4 regions of the Streptomyces sp. NPDC058872 genome follow, and region 3 is predicted to be linked to each of the others. Evidence: riboswitches for the same ligand, from Rfam matches in the RefSeq annotation. Region 3 holds a riboswitch; each other region holds the start of a gene.
What was found. Region 3 has a riboswitch for cobalamin ahead of ACFW22_RS29025 (cobalamin biosynthesis protein). Riboswitches for the same ligand answer to the same signal wherever they lie in the genome.

Region 1 (5,539 bases), on a different contig from region 3:
TACGGAGGGTGGGATTGAGCGCCTGGCCGCTGAGCAGGACGTACCGCTTGTTCTTCACCGCCGTCATGTTCCGGGTGACGGGGTCGGACTCCAGGAACTCGATCTTCTTGGCGGCACTCTCGGCCGACTGGGCCCGGCGTGTCAGATCGCCGATCACGAGGACGTCGGGGTCGCGGTCCGCGACGGTCTCCCAATTGACCTGGGGCCACTCCTCGCGGGTGTCGTCGAAGACGTTCTTCGCCCCGAGCGCGTTCGTGACGATGCCGGGTGCCCCGCAGCAGCCCGCCGTGTAGGGCGCCTCCGCGTCGGAGTACCAGTAGAGCACGGTGGCATCGGTGAAGTCGGCCGCCGCCGTGGCGCCGGTCACCCTGGCCTTGAGCCGGGCAACGAGTTCCTCGCCCCGCTCCGGGACCGCGAAGACCTCTGCCAGGTCCCGGATCTCGCCGTAGACCGTCTCCATGGTGAGCGGGCGGGTGCGGACCCCGTCGCCGTCGCCGCTGTTGTCCTTGCCGACGCAATCGGTGGGCGAGAGGTAGGTGGGGATGCCGAACTGCTCGAACCGCTCGCGGGTCGCGACGCCGCCCTCACCGAGGGTGTACGCGAAGGAGGCGGCGGCGAAGTCGGGTTCGACGTCGAGGACCTTCTCGAAGGAGGGATAGCGGTCGGCGAGTCGCGGAACCTTGGCGTTCTCCCGTTCCAGGCCCTTCAGCACCGGGTCCGTCCAGGTCGCGGTGCCCACCATGCGGTCGGCGAGGCCGAGGGAGAGCATGATCTCCGCTGCGCCCTGGTCGAGGGCGACGGCACGCCGGGGGGTCCGGTCGACGCGGACCGGTCGGCCGCAGTTGTCGTCGAGCGCCACCGGACGGGCGCGCTCCGGGGCTCCCGTCCCGGACGGAGCGGCAGTGGGCCCACCACCGCAGGCGGTGGCCGTCGCGGCGAGGAGGAGCATGCCGGCGAGGGCGGGCAGGGCGGAGCGGACCGGGGGTGCGAGCAGCACGGAACTTCCTCTGCGTCCACGGCTCATACGCGGAGCCTGTCGTACGGTGCTCCCCGGACGACCACGTGCCGCCGGGGCCGCCAGCAGGTCTTCGGACTCGGGGTCAGCCGGACGGAGCGCCTTCCCGGGCCCGTCGTGCTGCCCAGTGGCCGATGCGCCGCCCGTCGCCCTCACCGCTGCGCGTCAGTTCCGGTCTCGCACCGGATTCCCTGACCCGTGCACGTACCCGCTCAGGTGCGTACAAAGGTGCGACTGGCTTCGGCACAGTACCACCGGGCGTCGGACGCACACCGACCCCCGTCAGACGCGCAGTTCCTTCGCCTCGAAGCGGCCCTCGCCGAGGACCAGGACGAAGGTGACCTGTTGTCCCTCGGCGAGGACCCGGTCCTCGCCCTCGATGTCCTCGGCACTGAAGTAGACCTGCTCCTCGGAGCCCACGGGGACGACGAAGCCGTACCCGCCGAGACGGTTGAAGGACCGCACGAACCCCTTGCTCCTGCCTTCCACCACGACCTCCTCGTCACCGGCGGCGCGACGGAACGGGCCCCGGCTGCCGGACCCGTCCGGCACCGATCGGCCGGCCGTCGGCCGCGTCCGCGCCTCATGTGAGGTGTACCCCGCCGCCCCGCCCTTTCGCCACCGACGCCCCGCGGACGAAGCACGCTCGAACATCTCGTAGAATGTTCAACAGAGGTCCGCTGTCGGAGATCCCCCGTGTCCGACAGCGGACCTCACCCGTTTCCGGTGACGCCGGGAGGGAGCGGCGGCCACCCGCGAGCCGCACGACGCCCCGTGGCCCCGGTGGATGCGGGGAGCGGAGCGGGCCGACCGGAGAAGGGCCGGGCCGACGCCCGGACCGCACCGGGCCGCCCCTTCACCCGCCCGGGCCGCTCACGCGCCACCGGGGTACGCGATCCTCGCGGTGATCCTGGCGATGCGGCGCGCCGACTCCTCGGGTGCGGCGGCCGGCTGGACGATGTGGCTCACGGTGAGCCGCACGATCGTCTCGACGGCGAGCCCCCGGGATTCCTCGTCCACATCGGGCCAGGCCTCGATCGCATACGCGTCGAGCATCGCCATCGCCGTACCGAAGACCGGTTCCGGGCGGGTCGTGAGGTAGGCGAGGAGGTCGTCCTCGCCCCCCCGGGCCGCAAGGAGGACGCTCTTGATGAGCGGATTGTCCACGGCCTGCTGAAGCGTGTAGCCGACGCCCGCGGCAGCCGCCGCCTCCAAATCACCCGGGTGAGCGTCGAGTTCACGCTGAATGCCGAGCAGGAAGCCCTCCAGCTCGCGCTGGACCAGCGCATTGCCTATGGCGTCCTTCGAGCCGAACTCGTTGTAGAGCGTCTGTCGACTGATGCCGGCGGCCCGCGCGACGGCGGCCATGCGCAGCCCGCCCCACCCTTCGGCAGCGACGAGGCGGTAGGCGGCATCGAGCACCTGCTCGCGCAGGAGGGACCGAACACTCTCGCGGAAACGTGTCATCGTGTCCCCACTTTATCCAGGGGGCACTGTCCAAAGCATTGACGGTTAGCAGGGAAGGCGTCTATAAAATGGACAGAAGACATGCAAAGTGTCCACCCTCCGTGAGGAGCCGGTCGTGCCCCTGCCCAGCGACTCCCCCGACACGCCGGAAGCGCCCCGGGTCACCGGCGCTCCCGAAGCACCCGTCGCCTGGCGCGACCCCAAGCGCCACCTCTGGTTGCTCGGTCTGCTCATCCCGGCCTTTCCCTTCCTCTCCTGGGGGCTGGCGACCGCCACCGGTCTCGGCGTCTTCTGGTGGACCGGGCCCCTCGTCCTGTACGCGGTCTTCCCCGTCGTCGACCACCTCATCGGCAAGGACGCCGCCAACCCGCCGGACAGCGCGATCGCCCGGCTCGAACAGGACCGCTACTACCGCTGGTGCACCTTCCTGTACCTGCCCCTCCAGTACGCCGGTCTGGTCCTCGGCTGCTGGCTCATCACCCGGGGGGACCTCTCCGCGGTCGACCGGATCGGGCTGACCCTCACCCTCGGTGGAGTCGCCGGCATCGCCATCAACACGGCCCACGAGCTGGGGCACAAGACGGAGGCCCTGGAGCGCAGGCTCTCCCGGATCGCGCTCGCCCAGACCTGGTACGGGCACTTCTACGTCGAGCACAACCACGGCCATCACGTCCGCGTCGCCACCCCGGAGGACCCGGCGAGCGCCCGGCTCGGCGAAGGCTTCTGGCGCTTCCTGCCGCGGACCGTCCTCGGTGGCCTCACCTCGGCGTGGCGCCTGGAGGCGCGACGCCTCCGACGCCGGGGACGGTCCGTGTGGAGCCCGCACAACACGGTCCTCAACTCCTGGGCCCTGTCGCTCGTGCTCTTCACGGCGCTCGCGCTCGCCTTCGGCCCCGGAGTCCTGCCCTACCTCACCGCCCAGGCCGTCTTCGGCTTCTGCCTGCTCGAAGTCATCAACTACACCGAGCACTACGGCCTCAAGCGGGAGCTCGCCCCGAGCGGTCGGTACGAGCGCTGCGCCCCGCGCCACAGCTGGAACAGCGACAACGTCGCCTCGAACGTCTTCCTCTACCACCTCCAGCGGCACAGCGACCACCACGCCCATCCCACCCGGCGCTACCAATCGCTGCGCCACTTCGACGAGGCCCCCGAGATGCCCACGGGGTACGCGGGAATGATCGTCCTCGCGTACGTGCCCCCGCTCTGGCGACGCGTCATGGACCCGCGGGTCCTCGCCCACTACGACGGGGACGTGACCCGCGCGAACCTCCAACCGTCCCGTCGGGAGCGGCTCCTCGCGCGGTACGGGGCGGTGGGCCCCCGAGGATGAGGCCGGCGCGCCCCCACCGGACCCGTCGCCCCGGGGCGACGGGTCACCCCTCCTGGCCCCCGGGGGTGGCACCGCGCACCGGCCGTTCGTCGGGACCGATGCCGGAGCGGGGGTGGGCACGGGCGTCCTCGGGCACCTCGGGCACCTCCTCCCGGTCGGGGGGACGGCGCGTCCGCCGGTGCTCGAAGAGGAGCGCGACGAGGGCGGCCGCGGCGGAGACGAGGCCGCCGAACCAGAGGCCCGCGCGGGCACCGAGCCGTTCGGTGAGCAGACCGACGAGCAGGGCTCCCAGCGGAGTGGTGCCCTGCAGGATCACGGTGTAGAGGGCGAGGATCCGGCCCCGGTAGTGGGGGTCGCTGCCGAGTTGGATGCGGTGGTTGGCGGCCTGCAGGAAGGAGACGGAGGCGAATCCGGTGAGTCCGAGCAGACAGGCCGCACCGATGAAGCCAGGCGCCCACCCGGCCGCCGCCTCCAGCACCCCGAAGGCGAGGGCCGCGCCGATGACGGTCCGGGCCGCGGGACGCCCGCTGCGCCGGGTGCCGGCGACGGCCCCCAGGAGGGAGCCGGCCGCGAAGGAGGCGCTGAGGAGGCCGAAGGAGGCGGCATCGGCGTGGAACACCGTCTTGGCGAGCAGCGGCAGGGTCAACGGGAAGTTCATGCCGAAGAGGCCGATCGCGGCGACGAGCAGCATCGGCAGGGTGAGGTCGATGCGGGAGGCGACGTACCGCAGCCCGTCCCTCACCCGTACCTCTGCCTCCTCCCGCCCCGCGGCGGCGTCCTCCACGACGCACCCCCGGTACTCCTCCGGTCGCACCATGCGCAGCCCGGCGACGGTGGCGAGGTAGCTCACCGCGTTCAGGGCGATGGCCCAACCGGTGCCGAAAGCGGTGATGAGCAGTCCGGCGAGGGCCGGTCCGGCCACGCGGGCGATGCTGAAGTAGGCGGCGCTCAGCGCGGAGGCGTTGGGCAGCAGTTCGTTGCCCACCAACTCCCCCACGAACGACATCCGGGTCGGGACCTCGACCGCGTTGACGATGCCGACGCCGAGGGCGAGCAACCAGACGTGCCAGAGCCGCACCGTCCCCGTCAGGTCGAGCACGGCCAGAGTCAGGGCCAAGGCCCCCGCCGCCAGGTTGGCGAGGGTGAGCAGCATCCGCTTGTCGTACAGGTCGGCCAGGCGCCCTCCGTAGAGGGTGAGCAGTAGCACCGGGGCGAACTGGAGGGCGGTGACGGCCCCCAGGGCCGTGGCGGAGTCGCCGGTCATGCCGAGGACGAGCCAGTCCTGGGCGACGACCATCGTCCAGGTTCCCGCGACGGACACCAACTGTCCGGCCGCGAAGAGCCGGAAGTTGCGGACGGAAAGGGAACGGAAGGTGGTCGGCGGGGCCTTCGGCACGAGCGCGGATCACATCCCGGGTCGCGCGGACGGCTCTCGCCCTGCGCGGAAGCAGCGGCACAAGACGCCTGCCGCACCGCCGCCCGGTTGATCGATGGCCCTCTTCACTTCCGGAAGGACTCCCTTTCCCCTCTCGGCCACGCCTTTTCCCGGCACGGCAGCACGGGGTGTTCGCCCCGCTCCGCGCGCCCCGGCGAAGGGCTCGGCCGGAAAGCACGGGAAGCGCATCGGCAATCGGCACATTACCAAGCAGTCGCTTTGGTGGAATGGAGCGACAGGGGGCGACGGGGTGAACCTCGGCTCCGCGCCGCACATCGCACCGGGACACACG
Region 2 (5,539 bases), on a different contig from region 3:
GCCCGCGCCACCGGGCGCCGATGCCATGGACCGCAGTCCGTACGACGTCGAGGACACCAGGGGCGGCACGGGACGGCAGCGACGAAGCGACGGTCAGCACGCCCTGCTCGGCAGGCGACCACCGTGCCTCCGTCCGAAGCATGGGAGCGGGCGCGTCCGGTGGGGCCGGACGCGCCCGTGGAGAACGCGCCTACCCGCTGCTAGGTCGTCGTCCGGCCGGTTGCCGAGCCGAAGCCCAGCCAGGTGTGCCGGTTGCCCCACCAGCACCAGCCGATCTTGGGGGCGTTGCGGCGTTCGCGGCCGTCCCGCCCCGTGCCGTTGCTGATCCAGATGGCGGGGGTGCGGGCGTCGAAGGTGCCGTTCGGTTTGCGCAGTCGGGCCCCGATGGTCATGAAGCAGTGGTTGCGCTCCAGCGCCGCGGGCTGCTGGAGCACCCAGTGGATTCCTTCGGTCAGGAGCAGGGGGGTGCGGCCCGCCTCGGTGAGCGCGGGCAGCGCCTCTTCGGGACTCCAGTTGGCCATGTGGTCGCCGCGGTCGATGCCGGTGACGAGGTAGAGCGGCCCGTCGGGCACCTTGGCGCTGTCGGTGGGCGCGAACTCGTCGACGTCGAGCATGTCGACGACGACGAAGCCGGGCTTGCCGTCACGGTCGGGCAGGGGCGCCAGGGCAGAGGCGGGGACACGATTCGGGTCGACGGCGAGCAGGGCGTCGCCCGTGTCCCCGTGGGCGCCCTCGGCGAAGGCACGCAACGCGGCGGCGGAGATCCCGGCGAGTTCGTGCACGCCCAGCTCGATCAGGCGTTCGGCCTGGGCGGTGAGCGGCGGGAGCGGTGCGAGGGCGGTGGTCCCGGGGCTGGTGTCGGACGTTGCTTCGGGCACGTGAGTCCTTCGGGTCGCTGTTCGCGGCAAGCCCCGGGGCAACGCGGGGCGTCGCCGGATCGTTCCCGTGATCGGTGTCGGACGCGCACGGTCGTCTGAAGCGGCGTGCGCCCCGAAGGCTTCGTACTCCGAGGGCGTCCGGGCCGGACGACGGTGCGTTCGGCCCGGACCTCGGGCGTCAATCGTTGTGGACCGTCAACTCCGCCCTGACCGTGCGGGCTGCGGCGACGAGGTTTTCCAGGGAGGTGCGGGTCTCCGGCCAGCCGCGGGTCTTGAGCCCGCAGTCCGGGTTGACCCACAGGCGCTCGGCCGGGATGGCGGCCAGGCCCTTGCGCAGGAGCACGGCGATCTCGTCGACGCCCGGGACGCGCGGGGAGTGGATGTCCCAGACCCCCGGACCGGCCTCGCGCGGGTAGCCGTGCTCGGCCAGTTCGTCGGCCACCTGCATGTGGGAACGGGCCGCCTCCAGGCTGATGACGTCGGCGTCGAGCTCGTCGATGGCCCGGACGATGTCGCCGAACTCCGCGTAGCACATGTGCGTGTGGATCTGGGTGTCCGGTCGTACGCCGCTGGTGGTCAGTCGGAAGGACTCGGTCGCCCAGGCCAGGTAGGCGGGGTGGTCGGCGGCCCGGAGCGGCAGGGTCTCGCGGAGCGCCGGCTCGTCGACCTGGACGACCGAGGTCCCGGCCGCCTCCAGGTCGTTCACCTCGTCGCGCAGGGCCAGCGCCACTTGCCGGGCGGTGTCGCCCAGCGGCTGGTCGTCCCGCACGAAGGACCACGCGAGCATCGTGACCGGACCGGTCAGCATGCCCTTGACCGGCCTGGAGGTCTGAGACTGGGCGTATGTGGTCCAGCGCACCGTCATCGGTTCGGGACGGGAGACGTCACCGGCGAGGACGGGAGGGCGGACGTACCGGGTGCCGTAGGACTGGACCCAGCCGTGCTGGGTGGCGATGTAGCCGGTCAGCTGCTCGGCGAAGTACTGCACCATGTCGTTGCGTTCGGGCTCGCCGTGCACCAGGACGTCGACGCCGGTCTTCTCCTGGAAGGAGATGACCTCGCGGATCTCGTCCTCGATGCGGCCTTCGTATCCGGCGGTGTCGATCCGGCCGGCCCGGAGGTCGGCACGGCTCGCACGGAGCCCGCCGGTCTGCGGGAACGAGCCGATGGTCGTGGTCGGCAGCAACGGCAGCTCCAGATGGGCGCGTTGGGCCGCGGAGCGCTCGGCGTACGGCTGGGAGCGCCGACCGTCCGCGTCGGTGATGGCCTTGGTACGGGCACGGACCGCGGGGTCGCGGGTGAGGACGGAGCCGGCTCGTGAGGCGAGGTCGGCGCGGTTGGCGGCCAGTTCGGCGGCGATCGCACCGGTGCCTTGGGCGAGGCCGCGGGCGAGGGTGGCGACTTCGGTGCTCTTCTGACGGGCGAAGGCCAGCCAGCGTCGGATCTGGGGTGCGATGTCGCGCTCCGCGGTTGCGTCCAGGGGGACGTGCACCAGGGAGCAGGACGCGGCGACGTCGACCCGGTCGGCCAACCCGAGGAGGGTGCCCAGGGTGGCCAGGGACTTCTGGTGGTCGTTGATCCAGACGTTGCGGCCGTTCACGACGCCTGCGACCAGGCGTTTGCCGGGCAGCCCGCCGATCGCGGCAAGGTCCTCCAGGTTCACGGCGGCGGATTCGGTGAAGTCCAGGGCGAGGCCCTCCACCGGGGCGGCGGCGAGCAGCTTGAGGGCATCGCCCAGCCGGTCGAAGTACGAGGCGACGAGCAGCTTGGGCCGGTCGGTGGCACCGCCCAGTTCACGGTAGGCGCGGGCGGCGGCATTCAGCTCGGCCGGTGTGCGGTCCTGTACCAGGGCGGGTTCGTCCAGCTGGACCCATTCGGCGCCGGCCGCGCGCAGATCGGCGAGGACTTCGGCGTAGACCGGCAGCAGCCGGTCGAGAAGGGTCAGGGGCTCGAAGTCGGTCACGACGCCCGGGGCCGGCTTGGCGAGCAGCAGATAGGTGAGGGGGCCGACCAGGACCGGCCGGGGAGTGTGGCCGAGGGCGAGGGCTTCCCTCAGCTCGGCGACCTGCTTGGTCGAGTCGGCGGCGAAGACGGTGTCCGGGCCGAGTTCGGGCACCAAGTAGTGGTAGTTGGTGTCGAACCACTTGGTCATCTCCAGCGGGGCCACGTCCTGGGTGCCGCGGGCCATCGCGAAGTACCCGTCGAGCGCATCCGCCTCGACGGCGGCGCGGTGGCGTGCGGGCACGGCACCGACCATGATGCTGGTGTCCAGAACGTGGTCGTAGGAGGAGAAGTCTCCCGTCGGCACCTCGTGGATGCCGGCGTCGACCAACTCCTGCCAGCGGGAACGGCGGAGGCCGGCCGCCGTCTCCCGGAGGGCATCGGCGGTGACACCGCCCTTCCAATAGCCCTCGACGGCCTTCTTCAGCTCGCGGTTCTGACCCTGGCGGGGGTAGCCGTACACGGTGGCTCGTGCTGCCGTGGCTACGGACTGGGCTGTCACGGAACTCTCCTTCGCGAGATGTGTCCACAACATCCCGGAGACGGGAGGCGGACGCGAAGGAGCCACAGGAGGTGCGGAGCACCGGACCGGAAACGCCGGATGTGCCGCTCGCTGTGTACGCCGACCCGCCCACGAGGTCACCGGGATGTCCGCGCACGGCATACGACCGTGCGTGGGCAACGGGCAGGTCTTCGGACTCGCGGGCACGTCCTCCTGGCGGAGGACACCTACTGGCCGTCGCTTCCCAGGACCGTTGTCCGGACCCAGTGCGTATGACGGCGGTCGTTCCCGCTCACCGCTGCGGGGCAGTCCCGGATTCCCACCGGGTTCCCTCTTGCGACGCTCCCGCCTGGCGGACGGGGCGAACCAGCTGCGAGGACCAGCCTAGGACGTCCGATCGCTCAGCGGCGAGGTTTATCCAACATGCAGACGTAAAAAACGAGGCGGCTCCGCAGTCGATGACGTCCTGCGGTACGCGTACGGCCGCGCGGTGGCGCCCCGGTGGCGCGGTCATGACGTCTGCGGCGGCACGAGGGCCAGGGGCGGAAGTGTCCAGCTCAGTGCCTTCGGCCCGGGGCCTGAGACGACGTGCTGGATCCCGGTGTCCTCGGAGAGGGCGACCCGGTACGTCTCAGGAAGTCCCGCCCGCTCCCAACGGGCATGTACGTCTTCGAGTTCGGCCCAGACGTCGCGCGGCCCGTGGACGCGGACGATGCCGTCATCAGGACCGGCCACGGCCCAGGAGCCGTCCTCGGGGGCGACGATCGTCATCGTGTCGGCCTGGAAGTCCCGCACCAGGCCCGGCGCGCAGTGCGCGACGGCGAGCCAGTAGCCGTGGGCCTCGTCCGGCGGCGGGACGAACCGGGTGGGTCGCGCCGTGCCGGGGTTGGCCTTGATCCGCGCGCGGTGGTCCAGGGAACCCAACGACCGGTAGCCCAGCATCGGCCGGTAACCCCGCGCCCGCCCCTGAAGGACCGTTTCGATTCGGCCCCGACCGGAGCGGGTGACGAGGAGCTGCCCGGGCCAGCTCGGCGTCCGGGTCACCAGCGTGGTCAGCAGACGCCCACCGGCCGCGAGTTGCTCCACCCACGCGGGCGGGACGCACGGGACGCCGATGCCGGAGTGGATCAGGTCGTACGGCGCCCGGCCTTCCTGCCCGTCGAGCGCGTCGCCTTCGAACACCGTCGCACCGACGCCGAGCCGGTCGAGGTTTCGCTGGGCGAAGGCCGCCATGTGCGCGTCCCGTTCCACTCCGGTGGCGAGTCCCGGGCCGGTGACGGTGGCGGCGAGCGCGAGGGAGACGCCGGGACCGGGCCCGAGCTCCAGGTAGCGCCGGCCAGGAGCGAGCTGGAGGGTCTGGAGGGTTTCGACGGTGGCGGGGGCGTAGGTCGACATGGACGTCATGTGGCCGCCGGTCACCGGCCCGCGGCCGAGCGCGTCGAGGGGTTCGCCGTCGCGCTGGAGCAGGATCGACTCGTCGCTGTGAATCAGTTCGAGCCACTCCTGACGGTCCTCGGGGTGGGAGCCGTCGAGGAGGCGCCAATCGATCGGATCGGCACCCGGGCCGCTGACCCGCACATAGGCGTGCGGCAACAGGACTTCGCGGTGCACGTGGAGCAGGGCATCGCGCAGCAGCGAGTCGGTCAGGACACCTGTGGAGGCGAGACGGTCGACCATGGCGGTGCGCAGGCTGCTCGGATCGGTGGCCTGGAGATCACGGGGCATGCGGGCAGTCCTTCGTGGGAGCAGGAGCAGGAGCAGGAGCAGGAGCAGGAGCAGGCACGGCGGTCAGGGCTGTGGCCGTCCGGAGGTGCGAGGCGGCCCACCTACCAGAGGGCTCCCCGACGGACCGGCGGGTGGAAGTCGACGAGCGCGGCCACCCCTTCGCCCCGCAGCAACATGTTGGGGCCGGACAGGTCGCCGTGGACCAGTTGCGACACCATCGTGCGGGGGACCCCGCCCAAGAGCCGTTCGACTTCCGGCACCCGCGCCAGCTTCTCGCGGGCCGTGTCGACCGCCCACCGCTGCGCGATCGCCAGCGGCCCCCACATGCGGAACTGCCTGCAACCAGGCGACGTCAGTGCAGCACCGCGCTGGTGGAAGGGCTGTGCCCATCGCCCCGAGCTCTGGCACGACGACGAGGGTTCGGCAACGTCCA
Region 3 (5,539 bases):
CCGTCGCCTCGATCGGCATCAGTGGCGTCCACGGCGACGTCGTCGTCACCAAGGTGCTCATCCCGGCCCTCGCCGCCCCGCTGGTCGCCGGTCTGGCCGCGATGTTCTCCGCACGCCTGACGTACCGCCTCGACAAGAAGGCGGACCGCAAGACGACGGAGAAGGGCTACCGGGCCGGCCAGATCGCCTCCGCCGGCCTCGTTTCCCTCGCCCACGGCACCAACGACGCCCAGAAGACGATGGGCATCATCACGCTCGCCCTGGTCGCCGGCGGCGTTCTGGCCCCCGGCTCCAACCCTCCCCTCTGGGTCATCGTCTCCGCCGGTACGGCGATCGCGCTCGGCACCTACCTGGGCGGCTGGCGCATCATCCGCACCATGGGCAAGGGCCTCACCGACCTCCAGCCGCAGCAGGGCTTCGCCGCCCAGACCAGCGCGGCGACGGTCATCCTGGCCTCCTCCCACCTGGGCTTCTCCCTCTCGACCACGCACTCCGTCTCCGGTGCCGTCATGGGCGCGGGACTCGGCCGCAAGGGCGGCGTCGTCCGCTGGTCGACCGCCACCCGCATGTTCGTCGCCTGGGGCCTGACCCTGCCGGCCGCCGGCCTGGTCGCCGCCGGAGCCGAGTTCGTGGCCCGCCAGGGCGACTGGGGCGTCTACACCGTCGCGACCTTCCTGGTCGCCTCCTGCCTGGGCATCTGGCTGCTCTCCCGCCGCCAGGTCGTCGACCACACCAACGTCAACGACGTCGAGACCGAGGCCAAGGACGAGACCGAGACCGCGGGTGTCGTCACCACCGCCATCGCGGCCGTGACCCCGCCGCCGGCCGGCTCCGTCGCCGCCGTCGCGGACGAGGACCTGAAGGCCACCATCCCCACCCCGAACCCCGCGGACCCGGCCGCTCCCCCGGCTCCCGCCACCGCGGTCTGACCGCGCTCACGGAACTGGAACCCCGCACATGAAGATCGACTGGGCAGCTCTCGGCTCCGTCTTCGGCATCAGCCTCGTCGCGACCGTCGCCCTCGTGGGCCTGTTCACCCTCGGCATCGTCGCCCTCTCCAAGCAGGAGGAGGCCGTGGCCCGGGGAGGCTCCGCCGCCCCCGCCCGCACCGGCGCCTACGCCTGCTTCGGCCTCTGCCTGGCGGCCGTGGCGTACGGCATCTACCTGATCGTCGCCTGACGGTCCCCGGTACCTCGGCCGGGCGGTCCGCACCTTCGGGTGCGGGCCGCCCGGCCGTCGTGTTTGTGGTGCTTCGCACAGTGACCCGTTGCAGGTCAAGGGTGAGTTGACGGCTGTTCTCGGACCGTGGTGGACTGCCGGGGCCATACGGCTGCAGGAGAGGAAGTCCGGTGCGAATCCGGCGCGGTCCCGCCACTGTGACCGGATCCCAGGGGTCCGGAAGTCAGGAACTCTCGCCGCCGGTCACGTCGATCCAGGGCGCGGACCCTGAGTGAGGACAGAGCGCCATGCCCGGCCGCGGCCGCAGCGTCTCCAGAAGCAGAGCCACCGGTGTCTTCGCGTACGGCGCGGCGGCCGGCCTCGCCCTCGACCGGGTCCTCGCGGATCCGCGCCGCGGGCACCCCGTCGCCGCGTTCGGCCGTACGGCCTCGGCCGTCGAGCGGGTCCTCTGGCGCGACCACCGCGGGTGGGGCGCACTGCACGCGGCGGTCTGCGCCGGAACCGTGGCGACGGTCGGAGCGGTCGCCGCCCGCGCGGTCCGGAACGACCGTGCCGCGTCCGTCGCGCTCACCGCCGCCGCCGTCTGGTCCGTCGTCGGCGGCACCACCCTGGGCCGCGAGGCCCGCACCGTCGGAGGGGCGCTCGCCGCCGGGGACCTGGAGGCCGCCCGCGAGCGACTGCCGCACCTGTGCGGACGCGACCCGCATTCCCTGGACGGCCCCGCGATGGCCCGTGCGGTCGTCGAGTCGGTCGCCGAGAACACCTCCGACGCCGTGGTCGGCGCCCTCTTCTGGGGCGCCGTCGCGGGCGTACCGGGCCTCCTCGGCTTCCGTGCCGTCAACACCCTCGACGCGATGGTCGGCCACACGTCCGACCGGTACCGCCGCTTCGGCTGGGCCTCGGCCCGCCTCGACGACCTCGCCGGCTGGCCCGGGGCCCGGCTGACCGCCGCCCTCGCCGCCGTCGCCGGGGACGACCCGCGCGGGGCCGTACGGGCCTGGCGGGCCGACGCGGCGAAGCACCCGAGCCCCAACGCGGGCCCGGTCGAGGCCTCCTTCGCCGGTGCGCTCGGCGTACGGCTCGGCGGCACCCTCGCGTACGGCGGACGGGTCGAGCACCGACCCGTCCTGAACGGAACGGGGCGGCCCGTGGAGGTCGCCGACATCGACCGGGCGGTCCGGCTGTCCCGCCGGGTGACCTGGCTGGCCCTGGTCGCCTGCGCGGGCGGTCGCGCGATCGCCGGAGCGCTGAAGGGGAGGAAGGCATGAGGGGTGGGGGGTTGCTCGTCGCCGGGACCACGTCCGACGCGGGCAAGAGCGTGGTCACGGCCGGCATCTGCCGCTGGCTGGTGCGGCAGGGCGTGAAGGTCGCACCGTTCAAGGGGCAGAACATGTCCCTGAACTCCTTCGTCACCCGGGAGGGCGCCGAGATCGGCCGGGCCCAGGCCATGCAGGCCCAGGCCGCCCGGGTCGAGCCGAGCGCGCTCATGAACCCGGTGCTGCTCAAGCCCGGCAGCGACCGCTCCAGCCAGGTCGTGCTCATGGGCAAGCCGGTGGGAGAGCTGAGTGCCCGCGGCTACCACGGGGGCCGGCAGAAGGAGCTCTTCGAGCCGGTCATGGCGTGCCTGGAGGAGCTCCGGGGCACGTACGACGCCGTGATCTGCGAAGGGGCCGGCAGCCCGGCCGAGATCAATCTGCGGCGCACGGACATCGTGAACATGGGCATCGCGCGGGCCGCCCGACTGCCCGTGGTGGTGGTCGGGGACATCGACCGGGGAGGGGTCTTCGCCCAGTTCTTCGGCACGACGGCCCTGCTCGCACCCGAGGACCAGGCGCTCGTCGCGGGCTATCTGGTCAACAAGTTCCGGGGCGACGTGACGCTCCTCGAACCGGGCCTCGACATGCTGCACGGCCTGACCGGGCGCAGCACGCTGGGCGTCCTGCCGTACGCACACGGGCTGGGCATCGACGAGGAGGACGGCCTGCGCGTCTCCCTGCGGGGCACGGTCCGCGAGTCGGTCGTGGCACCGCCGGTCGGCGCGGACGTCCTGCGGGTCGCCGTGTGCGCCGTACCGCTGATGTCCAACTTCACGGACGTGGACGCGCTGGCCGCCGAACCGGGCGTCGTCGTCCGCTTCGTCGACCGGCCCGAGGAGCTGGTCGACGCGGACCTCGTCGTCGTGCCCGGCACCCGGGGCACGGTCAGGGCCCTGGCCTGGCTGCGGGAGCGCGGCCTCGCTGACGCGCTGGCCCTGCGGGCCGCCGAAGGGCGTCCGGTGCTCGGGATCTGCGGCGGCTTCCAGGCCCTGGGCGAGCGCATCGAGGACGAGGTCGAGTCCAAGGCCGGCCTCGTCGACGGGCTGGGGCTGCTGCCCGTACGGGTCCGCTTCGGGGTCGAGAAGATCCTCGCCCGACCGGTCGGCGAGGCCCTGGGCGAACGGGTCGAGGGGTACGAGATCCACCACGGCGTGGCGGACGTACGGGGTGGGGAACCGTTCCTCGACGGCTGTCGGGTCGGCTCCGTGTGGGGCACCCACTGGCACGGCTCCCTGGAGGGCGACGGATTTCGCCGGGCGTTCCTGCGGGAGGTCGCGGCGGCTTCGGGCCGACGGTTCGTCCCGGCGCCGGACACCTCGTTCGGCGCGCTGCGGGAAGAGCAGCTCGACCGGCTCGGCGACCTGATCGAGGAGCACGCCGACACCGACGCGCTGTTGCGGCTGATCGAGGGCGGTGCGCCGTCGGGACTGCCCTTCGTGCCGCCGGGCGCGCCGTGACCCGGGGGGCGCCCGGCCCCCGACCGGGCCGCAGCTCCCACCCGCACCCGCCGAACGGCTCCGGCCGCCGGCAGGGGACGGACCCGTCGTCGGCGACCGCCGGCGGACGGAACGGACGTGAGGGAAGGAAGACCCGATGAGCACCCGGTATCCGTTCACTGCCGTCGTCGGCATGGACGACCTGCGGCTCGCGCTGCTGCTCAACGCCGTCAGCCCGGCCGTGGGCGGGGTCCTCGTGCGGGGCGAGAAGGGAACCGCCAAGTCCACGGCGGTACGTGCGCTCGCCGAGCTGCTGCCGGAGGTGCCGGTGGTCGCCGGCTGCCGCTTCAGCTGTGCCCCGGAGGCACCCGATCGCAGCTGCCCGGACGGGCCGCACGAGGACGCGCCCGGGACCTCCCGCCCCGCGCGGATGGTCGAACTGCCCGTCGGCGCCTCCGAGGACCGGCTCGTCGGTGCGCTCGACATCGAGCGGGCGCTGGCCGAGGGCGTGAAGGCCTTCGAGCCGGGCCTCCTCGCCGCCGCGCACCGGGGCATCCTGTACGTGGACGAGGTCAACCTGCTCTCCGACCACCTGATCGACCACCTGCTCGACGCCGCCGCGATGGGGGCCTCGCACGTCGAGCGCGAAGGCGTCTCCGTGCGGCACGCCGCCCGGTTCCTGCTCGTCGGAACCATGAACCCCGAGGAGGGGGAGCTCCGTCCGCAGCTGCTCGACCGCTTCGGGCTCACCGTGGAGGTGGCGGCGTCGCGGGATCCGGAGCAGCGGGTGGAGGTGGTCCGGCGGCGCCTCGCCTTCGAGGACGACCCGGTGGACTTCGCCGCCCGCTGGGCCGGCGAGGAGGCCGCGCTGCGGGACCGGATCGTCGCCGCCCGCGCCCTGCTCCCGCAGGTGGCGCTCGGGGACGCGGTGCTGCTGCAGATCGCCGCGACCTGTGCCGCCTTCGAGGTGGACGGCATGCGCGCCGACATCGTGATGGCCCGCACCGCGACCGCGCTCGCCGCCTGGGCGGGGCGGACCGGGGTCACCTCGGAGGACGTGCGGCAGGCCGCCCTGCTGGCGCTCCCCCATCGACGGCGGCGCTCGCCCTTCGACGCGCCAGGCCTGGACGAGGACAAGCTCGACGAGACCCTGGAGCAGTTCAAGGGCGACGACGAGGACCCGGAACCGGACGGCCCGGGCGATGGTGGTCCCGGCGGCGGCCCCGACGGCGGCGGGGTCCCGCCGCAGGGCGAGGGGCCGGCGCCCGAGGACGTGCCGGCGCCCGAGGACCTTCCCGCTCCCGGAGGGGCGCCCGCTCCCGCGCCCTCGCCCGGCACCGGTGAACGCGCCGCCGTGCAGGCCGCCGAACCCTTCCGCACGAAGGTGCTGAGCGTGCCCGGTCTCGGCGAGGGCGCGGCCGGGCGCCGCTCCCGCGCCCGCACCGAGCACGGCCGCACCACCGGATCCACCCGCCCCCGGGGCGCACTGACCAAGCTGCACCTGGCCGCGACCGTCCGGGCCGCCGCCCCGCACCAACGGGCGCGCGGTCGGTCCGGGCCCGGTCTGGTGGTCCGCAGGGACGACCTGCGGCAGGCGACCCGGGAGGG
Region 4 (5,539 bases), on a different contig from region 3:
CGTGCTGAACTTCGAGATGGCCGCCGAGCTGGCCGAGGACGAGGGGATCCAGGTCGCCAAGGTCCTCGTCGACGACGACGTGGCAGTGACGGACAGCCTGTACACGGCGGGCCGACGGGGCACCGGGGGAACGCTGTTCGTGGAGAAGATCGCCGGTGCGGCCGCCGAAGGGGGCGCGCCGCTGGAACGGGTGGAGTCACTCGCCCGTCGGGTCAACGCGCGGTCCCGTTCCTTCGGGGTGGCCCTGAGCGCCTGCTCCACCCCCGCGAAGGGCAGTCCCACCTTCGACCTCCCCACGGGGGAGATCGAGTTGGGGATCGGCATCCACGGCGAGCCGGGCCGCGAGCGGCGGGCGATGATGACCTCGCGGGAGATCGCGGACTTCGCGGTCGACGCGGTCCTGGACGACCTCCGCCCGGCCGGGCCCGTGATCGCCCTGGTCAACGGCATGGGCGCGACCCCGCTGCTGGAGCTGTACGGCTTCAACTCCGAGGTGCACCGGGTGCTGGGCGAGCGGGGCGTGCCGGTGGTCCGGACGCTCGTCGGAAACTACGTGACGTCGCTCGACATGGCCGGTTGCTCGGTCACCCTGTGCGAGGTAGACGAGGAGTTGCTGCGCCTGTGGGACGCTCCGGTGCAGACGCCGGCTCTGCGCTGGGGTCGGTGAGACGGGAGTGGGGAGCAGCATGACGGAGACCATTGACGCCGGGTTCCTGGTGCGTTGGTTGGCGGCGGTGTCCGAGGACGTCGACCGCGAGGCGGACCGGCTCACCGAACTGGACTCGGCGATCGGGGACGCCGACCACGGCGTCAACCTCAAGCGGGGGTTCACCGCCGTGACGGAGGCGCTGGCGAAGGAGCCGCCGGTGACTCCGGGTGCCGTGCTGGTAGCGGCCGGACGGCAGCTCATCTCCACGGTCGGCGGCGCGTCGGGGCCGCTGTACGGGACGCTGCTGCGGCGCGCCGGGAAGGCCCTGGGAGGGGACGGGGAGGTCAGCCGCGCGCGGTTGGCGGAGGCGCTCGATGCCGGCGTGTCCGCGGTGGCGCAGTTGGGCGGTGCGCAGGTCGGTGACAAGACGATGCTGGACGCGCTCGTACCGGCCGTGGAGGGGCTGCGGAGCTCGTTCGAGGCGGCCCGGGCCGCGGCGGAGGGGGGTGCCCTCGCGACCGTGCCCCTCCGGGCGCGCAAGGGGCGGGCCAGTTATCTCGGGGAGCGGTCGATCGGGCACCAGGATCCGGGGGCGACCTCCTCGGCGCTGCTGTTCGCCGCCCTTGCCGACGCCGCGGAAGCGGAGACGGGGGCGGGGGCATGAGTGGGGGCATGGGTGGGGCGGTCGGGGGCACCGAGGTCCCGGCCGCTTCCGCCCCCTCTCCCCCTCCCTCGCCCCCGGCGCCAGCGCCAGCGCCGGTCGGCATCGTGTTGGTGTCGCACAGCGCCGCGGTCGCTGCGGCGGTGGCCGAGTTGGCCCGGGGGCTCGCGGGTGGGGGCGAGGCTCCGGTGCTGGCGGCCGGCGGGGCTCCGGGCGGTGGTCTGGGGACGAGCGCCGAGCTGATCTGCAGGGCGGCGAAGGAGGCGGACCGGGGGGCCGGGGTGGCGCTCCTGGTCGATCTGGGCAGTGCGGTCCTGACCGTCAAGGCCTTGCTCGCCGAGGGTGACGAACTGCCGGAACGGTCCAGACTGGTGGACGCTCCGTTCGTCGAGGGGGCGGTCGCCGCACTGGTCACGGCGAGCGCCGGCGGGGACCTCGACGCGGTGGCGGCGGCGGCCTCGGAGGCGTACTCCTACCGCAAGGGTTGAGCGTGCGGGGTGCTCCGGAGCCGTGTGCGCGGAGTGAGCGGGGGACCGCTCCGGGTGGTGGTCGTGTTGTGATCCAGCAGGTCAACACACTACTGTCACAGGGCCTTGGTGTACGGGAAACCGGTGCAGTACCGGTGCGGCCCTCGCCACTGTGATCGGGAGGTCCGACTCCACCCTCCGGGGAAGTTCCCGGGGGAAGCCACTGGACCGCCGCGGGAGACCGTTGCGGTGTGGGAAGGCGGAGTCGGGCCGCATGACCGTCAGCCAGGAGACCGGCCAGGGCGCGTTGTCCATCCACGAGGTGCTGGAGAGGGTCTTCCCACCATGCATATAGCCGAGGGGTACCTACCCCCCGTGCACGCTGCCGCCTGGGGCGTCGCAGCTGCTCCGTTCGTCGTCCACGGGGTTCGCGCGCTGACCCGCGAAGTCCGGTCGAATCCCGATTCCACCCTGTTGCTCGGTGCGTCGGGCGCCTTCACCTTCGTCCTGTCGGCGCTCAAGCTTCCTTCGGTGACCGGGAGTTGTTCCCATCCGACCGGCACGGGGTTGGGTGCGATCCTGTTCCGGCCGCCGATCATGGCGGTGCTGGGAACGATCACCCTGCTCTTCCAAGCCCTGCTGCTCGCGCACGGGGGCCTGACCACGCTCGGGGCGAACGCCTTCTCCATGGCGATCGTCGGCCCTTGGGCGGGGTACGGGACGTACCGGTTGGTGCGGCGGTTCGGTGCTCCGCTGATGGTGGCCGTGTTCTTCGGCGCCTTCGTCGCCGACCTCTCCACGTACTGCGTCACCAGCGTGCAGTTGGCCCTGGCGTTCCCGGACCCGGGCAGCGGCGTGCTGGGGGCGCTCGCCAAGTTCGGCGGGATCTTCGCCGTGACCCAGATCCCCCTCGCCGTGAGCGAGGGCCTGTTGACGGTGCTCGTGATGCGGCTGCTCACGCAGTCCAGCAAGGGCGACCTGATCCGGCTCGGCGTCCTCGGACGGACGCGTGTGCAGCGGCAGCAGGAGGAGGCGGTCTCATGATGCATCGCAACACGAAGATCAACGGTCTGCTGCTGCTCGTCGTCGCCGCGCTCGCGGTGCTGCCCCTGGCGCTGGGCCTCGGCGACCACAAGGAGGAGCCGTTCTCCGGGTCCGACGGCGAGGCCGAGAGCGCGATCACCGAGCTCCAGCCGGACTACGAGCCGTGGTTCAGCCCGCTGTACGAGCCCCCGTCCGGTGAGATCGAGTCGGCGCTCTTCGCGCTCCAGGCGGCGATCGGCGCCGGAGTCCTGGCGTACTACTTCGGTCTGCGGCGGGGCCGCCGTCAAGGTGAGGCCCGGGCCCGGGCCGGCGTCTCCGCCCCGGTCGAGGACCCCGCCCTGCACAGTGCCCGGGCGGACGGCGTGGCGGCGGACGGCGGGACCGCCGACCGCGACGGCCGGGCACCCTCCCCGTCCGGCACCGGCAGGACGGCCCTCCGCGGCACGCCGGAGGCGGGATCGTCCGGCGCCGGGGCGTCGTCCCCCGACGGACCGGGCGCGTAACCGCCGATGCTGCCGATCGACGCGGCGGCGCACAGCAGTCGCTGGCGCCGCCGCCACCCGGCCGAGAAGGCGCTGCTCGGCTTCGGCCTGACGCTGTGTGCGGTGTGCCTGCCGCCGTGGCCGGGCGCACTGCTCGTGGCGGCAGCCACGCTCACGGTCCTGCTCGGCCCGGCCGGGGTGCCGGGTCGCCAGTTGTGGCGGGCGTTCCGCGTTCCGTTGGGCTTCTGCGTCACCGGGGCCGTTCCGCTGCTCTTCGAGGTGGGTGGGGCCCGGGGGTTCGTGGCCCTCGCACCCGACGGTCCGGTGCACGCGGGAGAGCTGCTGTTGCGTACCGCCGCGGCTTCGCTCGGAGTGCTGCTGTTCGCCTTCACGACGCCGATGTCCGACGTGCTGCCCCGGCTGGTGAGGGCGGGGGTGCCGGCACCGGTGGTGGACGTGGCGCTCGTGATGTACCGGATCGTCTTCCTGCTGCTCGACTCGCTGTCCAAGATCCGGCAGGCCCAGGCGGCACGGCTCGGGCACACCACCCGGACCGCGACCTGGCGTTCCCTCGCGGGGCTCGGCGCGACCGCGTTCGTGCGGGCCTTCGACCGGGCACAGCGGCTGCAGTCGGGGCTCGCCGGCCGCGGTTACGACGGCACGCTCCGGGTCCTGGTGCCGGGCCGGGCCGTCGCTCCGCGGTTCCTCGCGGCGACGGGAGCGCTCCTCGCGGGGCTCGTCGCCCTCACCCTCGTACTGGAAAGGTTCCTCCCGTGACGTCTTCGATCCCCGTCGTGGAACTGGTGGAGGCGGGATTCGCCTACGAGGACGGGCCCGCGGTCCTGTCCGGGGTGGACTTCGCGGTGGCCGAGGGACGTGCGGTCGCGCTCCTCGGCCGGAACGGCAGCGGCAAGACGACGCTGCTGAGGCTGCTGAGCGGGGGGCTGCGCTGCGGTGGCGGTGCGCTGCTCCTGGACGGGGCCCCGGTGACGTACGACCGGAAGGGGCTGACCCGGCTGCGGAGCACGGTGCAGTTGGTCGTGCAGGATCCGGACGACCAGTTGTTCGCGGCCTCGGTCGCCCAGGACGTGTCGTTCGGTCCGATGAACCTGGGACTGCCCGAGGAGGAGGTGCGACTGCGGGTGCGGGAGGCGCTGGAGGCGCTGGACATCGTGGCCCTGGAGGACCGGCCGACACACCTGTTGTCGTACGGGCAGCGGAAGCGTGCCGCGATCGCGGGTGCCGTGGCGATGCGGCCCCGGGTCCTGATCATGGACGAGCCCACGGCCGGGCTCGACCCGCACGGCCAGGAGAGGCTCCTGGAGACCCTCCACCGGCTGCGGGAGGCGGGAACGACCGTGGTGATGGCGACGCACGACGTGGACCTCGCGCTGCGGTGGGCGGACGAGGCGGCGGTGCTCTCCCCGACCGGCCTGCGCACCGGTCCGGTCGCCGAGCTCCTCTCGGACGACGTCCTGCTGGACGCGGCCCGGTTGCGCCGGCCGTGGGCGGCGGCCGTGACGCGCCTGCTGCGGTCCCACGGCCTGCTGGGCGTGGGCGCGGACGCGCCCAGGACTCCGGAGGACCTGGAGGCGTGGGTCGGGCCGGAGGTGTCGGTGCCGCAGCGCCCGTCCTGAGTCGCCCGGCGGCGCCGTGCGGAGCCCGTGCCCCCGCCCCGCACGGACCGTCCGGGTGGCGCGGCACGCCTTCGGGGGGGGGCGGGTCGCGGGTGCCGGGCGGTGCGGGCTCCCCATGGGCTACTGAGTAGTAGAAATCACTCCCCCATTCTTCTGCAACTAGTTGCAGAAGGCGCATCGGGTCACCTAGAACTGAGGTCGACGACCCCTGCGCGAGGAGACGCCCCATGACCCCGTACCCGCACCTGCTGAGCCCGCTCGACCTCGGGTTCACCACCCTGCCCAACCGGGTGATCATGGGCTCGATGCACGTCGGCCTGGAGGAGACCGAGCACGGTTTCGAGCGCATGGCGGCCTTCTACGCCGAGCGCGCCCGCGGCGGCGTGGGCCTCATCGTCACGGGCGGCATCGCCCCCAACGAGGCCGGCCGCCCCTGGGACGGCGGGGCCAAGCTGACCACGGCGGAGGAGGTCGCCGAGCACCGCCTGATCACCGGTGCGGTGCACGCCGAGGGCGGGCGCATCGCCATGCAGATCCTGCACTTCGGCCGCTACGCCTACCACCCCGGCCTCGTCGGCCCCAGCCCGATCCAGGCGCCC

Region 1: it holds a riboswitch for cobalamin, as region 3 does, so the genes downstream of both, ACFW22_RS09830 (ABC transporter substrate-binding protein) here and ACFW22_RS29025 (cobalamin biosynthesis protein) in region 3, are expected to answer to the same signal.
Region 2: it holds a riboswitch for cobalamin, as region 3 does, so the genes downstream of both, metE (5-methyltetrahydropteroyltriglutamate--homocysteine S-methyltransferase) here and ACFW22_RS29025 (cobalamin biosynthesis protein) in region 3, are expected to answer to the same signal.
Region 4: it holds a riboswitch for cobalamin, as region 3 does, so the genes downstream of both, ACFW22_RS01955 (energy-coupling factor ABC transporter permease) here and ACFW22_RS29025 (cobalamin biosynthesis protein) in region 3, are expected to answer to the same signal.

What each region holds. Positions count from the first base shown of each region.
Region 1 covers NZ_JBHYMK010000011.1:155,071-160,609, forward strand. Annotated here, with positions in the region: gene ACFW22_RS09830 (ABC transporter substrate-binding protein) at 1-1,024, opposite strand, end outside; cobalamin riboswitch at 1,062-1,242, opposite strand; gene ACFW22_RS09835 (cold-shock protein) at 1,298-1,507, opposite strand; gene ACFW22_RS09840 (TetR family transcriptional regulator) at 1,889-2,482, opposite strand; gene ACFW22_RS09845 (alkane 1-monooxygenase) at 2,598-3,812, shown strand; gene ACFW22_RS09850 (MFS transporter) at 3,856-5,208, opposite strand.
Region 2 covers NZ_JBHYMK010000017.1:115,488-121,026, forward strand. Annotated here, with positions in the region: gene ACFW22_RS13790 (DUF5701 family protein) at 201-878, opposite strand; gene metE (5-methyltetrahydropteroyltriglutamate--homocysteine S-methyltransferase) at 1,057-3,381, opposite strand; cobalamin riboswitch at 3,546-3,767, opposite strand; gene ACFW22_RS13800 (protein-L-isoaspartate O-methyltransferase) at 3,892-5,106, opposite strand; gene ACFW22_RS13805 (phosphotransferase) at 5,208-5,539, opposite strand, start outside.
Region 3 covers NZ_JBHYMK010000059.1:4,919-10,457, reverse strand. Annotated here, with positions in the region: gene ACFW22_RS29035 (anion permease) at 1-929, shown strand, start outside; gene ACFW22_RS29030 (hypothetical protein) at 958-1,179, shown strand; cobalamin riboswitch at 1,293-1,435, shown strand; gene ACFW22_RS29025 (cobalamin biosynthesis protein) at 1,467-2,447, shown strand; gene ACFW22_RS29020 (cobyric acid synthase) at 2,444-3,952, shown strand; gene ACFW22_RS29015 (putative cobaltochelatase) at 4,089-5,539, shown strand, end outside.
Region 4 covers NZ_JBHYMK010000002.1:138,764-144,302, forward strand. Annotated here, with positions in the region: gene dhaK (dihydroxyacetone kinase subunit DhaK) at 1-667, shown strand, start outside; gene dhaL (dihydroxyacetone kinase subunit DhaL) at 687-1,313, shown strand; gene ACFW22_RS01950 (PTS-dependent dihydroxyacetone kinase phosphotransferase subunit DhaM) at 1,415-1,798, shown strand; cobalamin riboswitch at 1,860-2,094, shown strand; gene ACFW22_RS01955 (energy-coupling factor ABC transporter permease) at 2,123-2,821, shown strand; gene ACFW22_RS01960 (energy-coupling factor ABC transporter substrate-binding protein) at 2,818-3,324, shown strand; gene cbiQ (cobalt ECF transporter T component CbiQ) at 3,331-4,080, shown strand; gene ACFW22_RS01970 (ATP-binding cassette domain-containing protein) at 4,077-4,940, shown strand; gene ACFW22_RS01975 (FAD-dependent oxidoreductase) at 5,168-5,539, shown strand, end outside.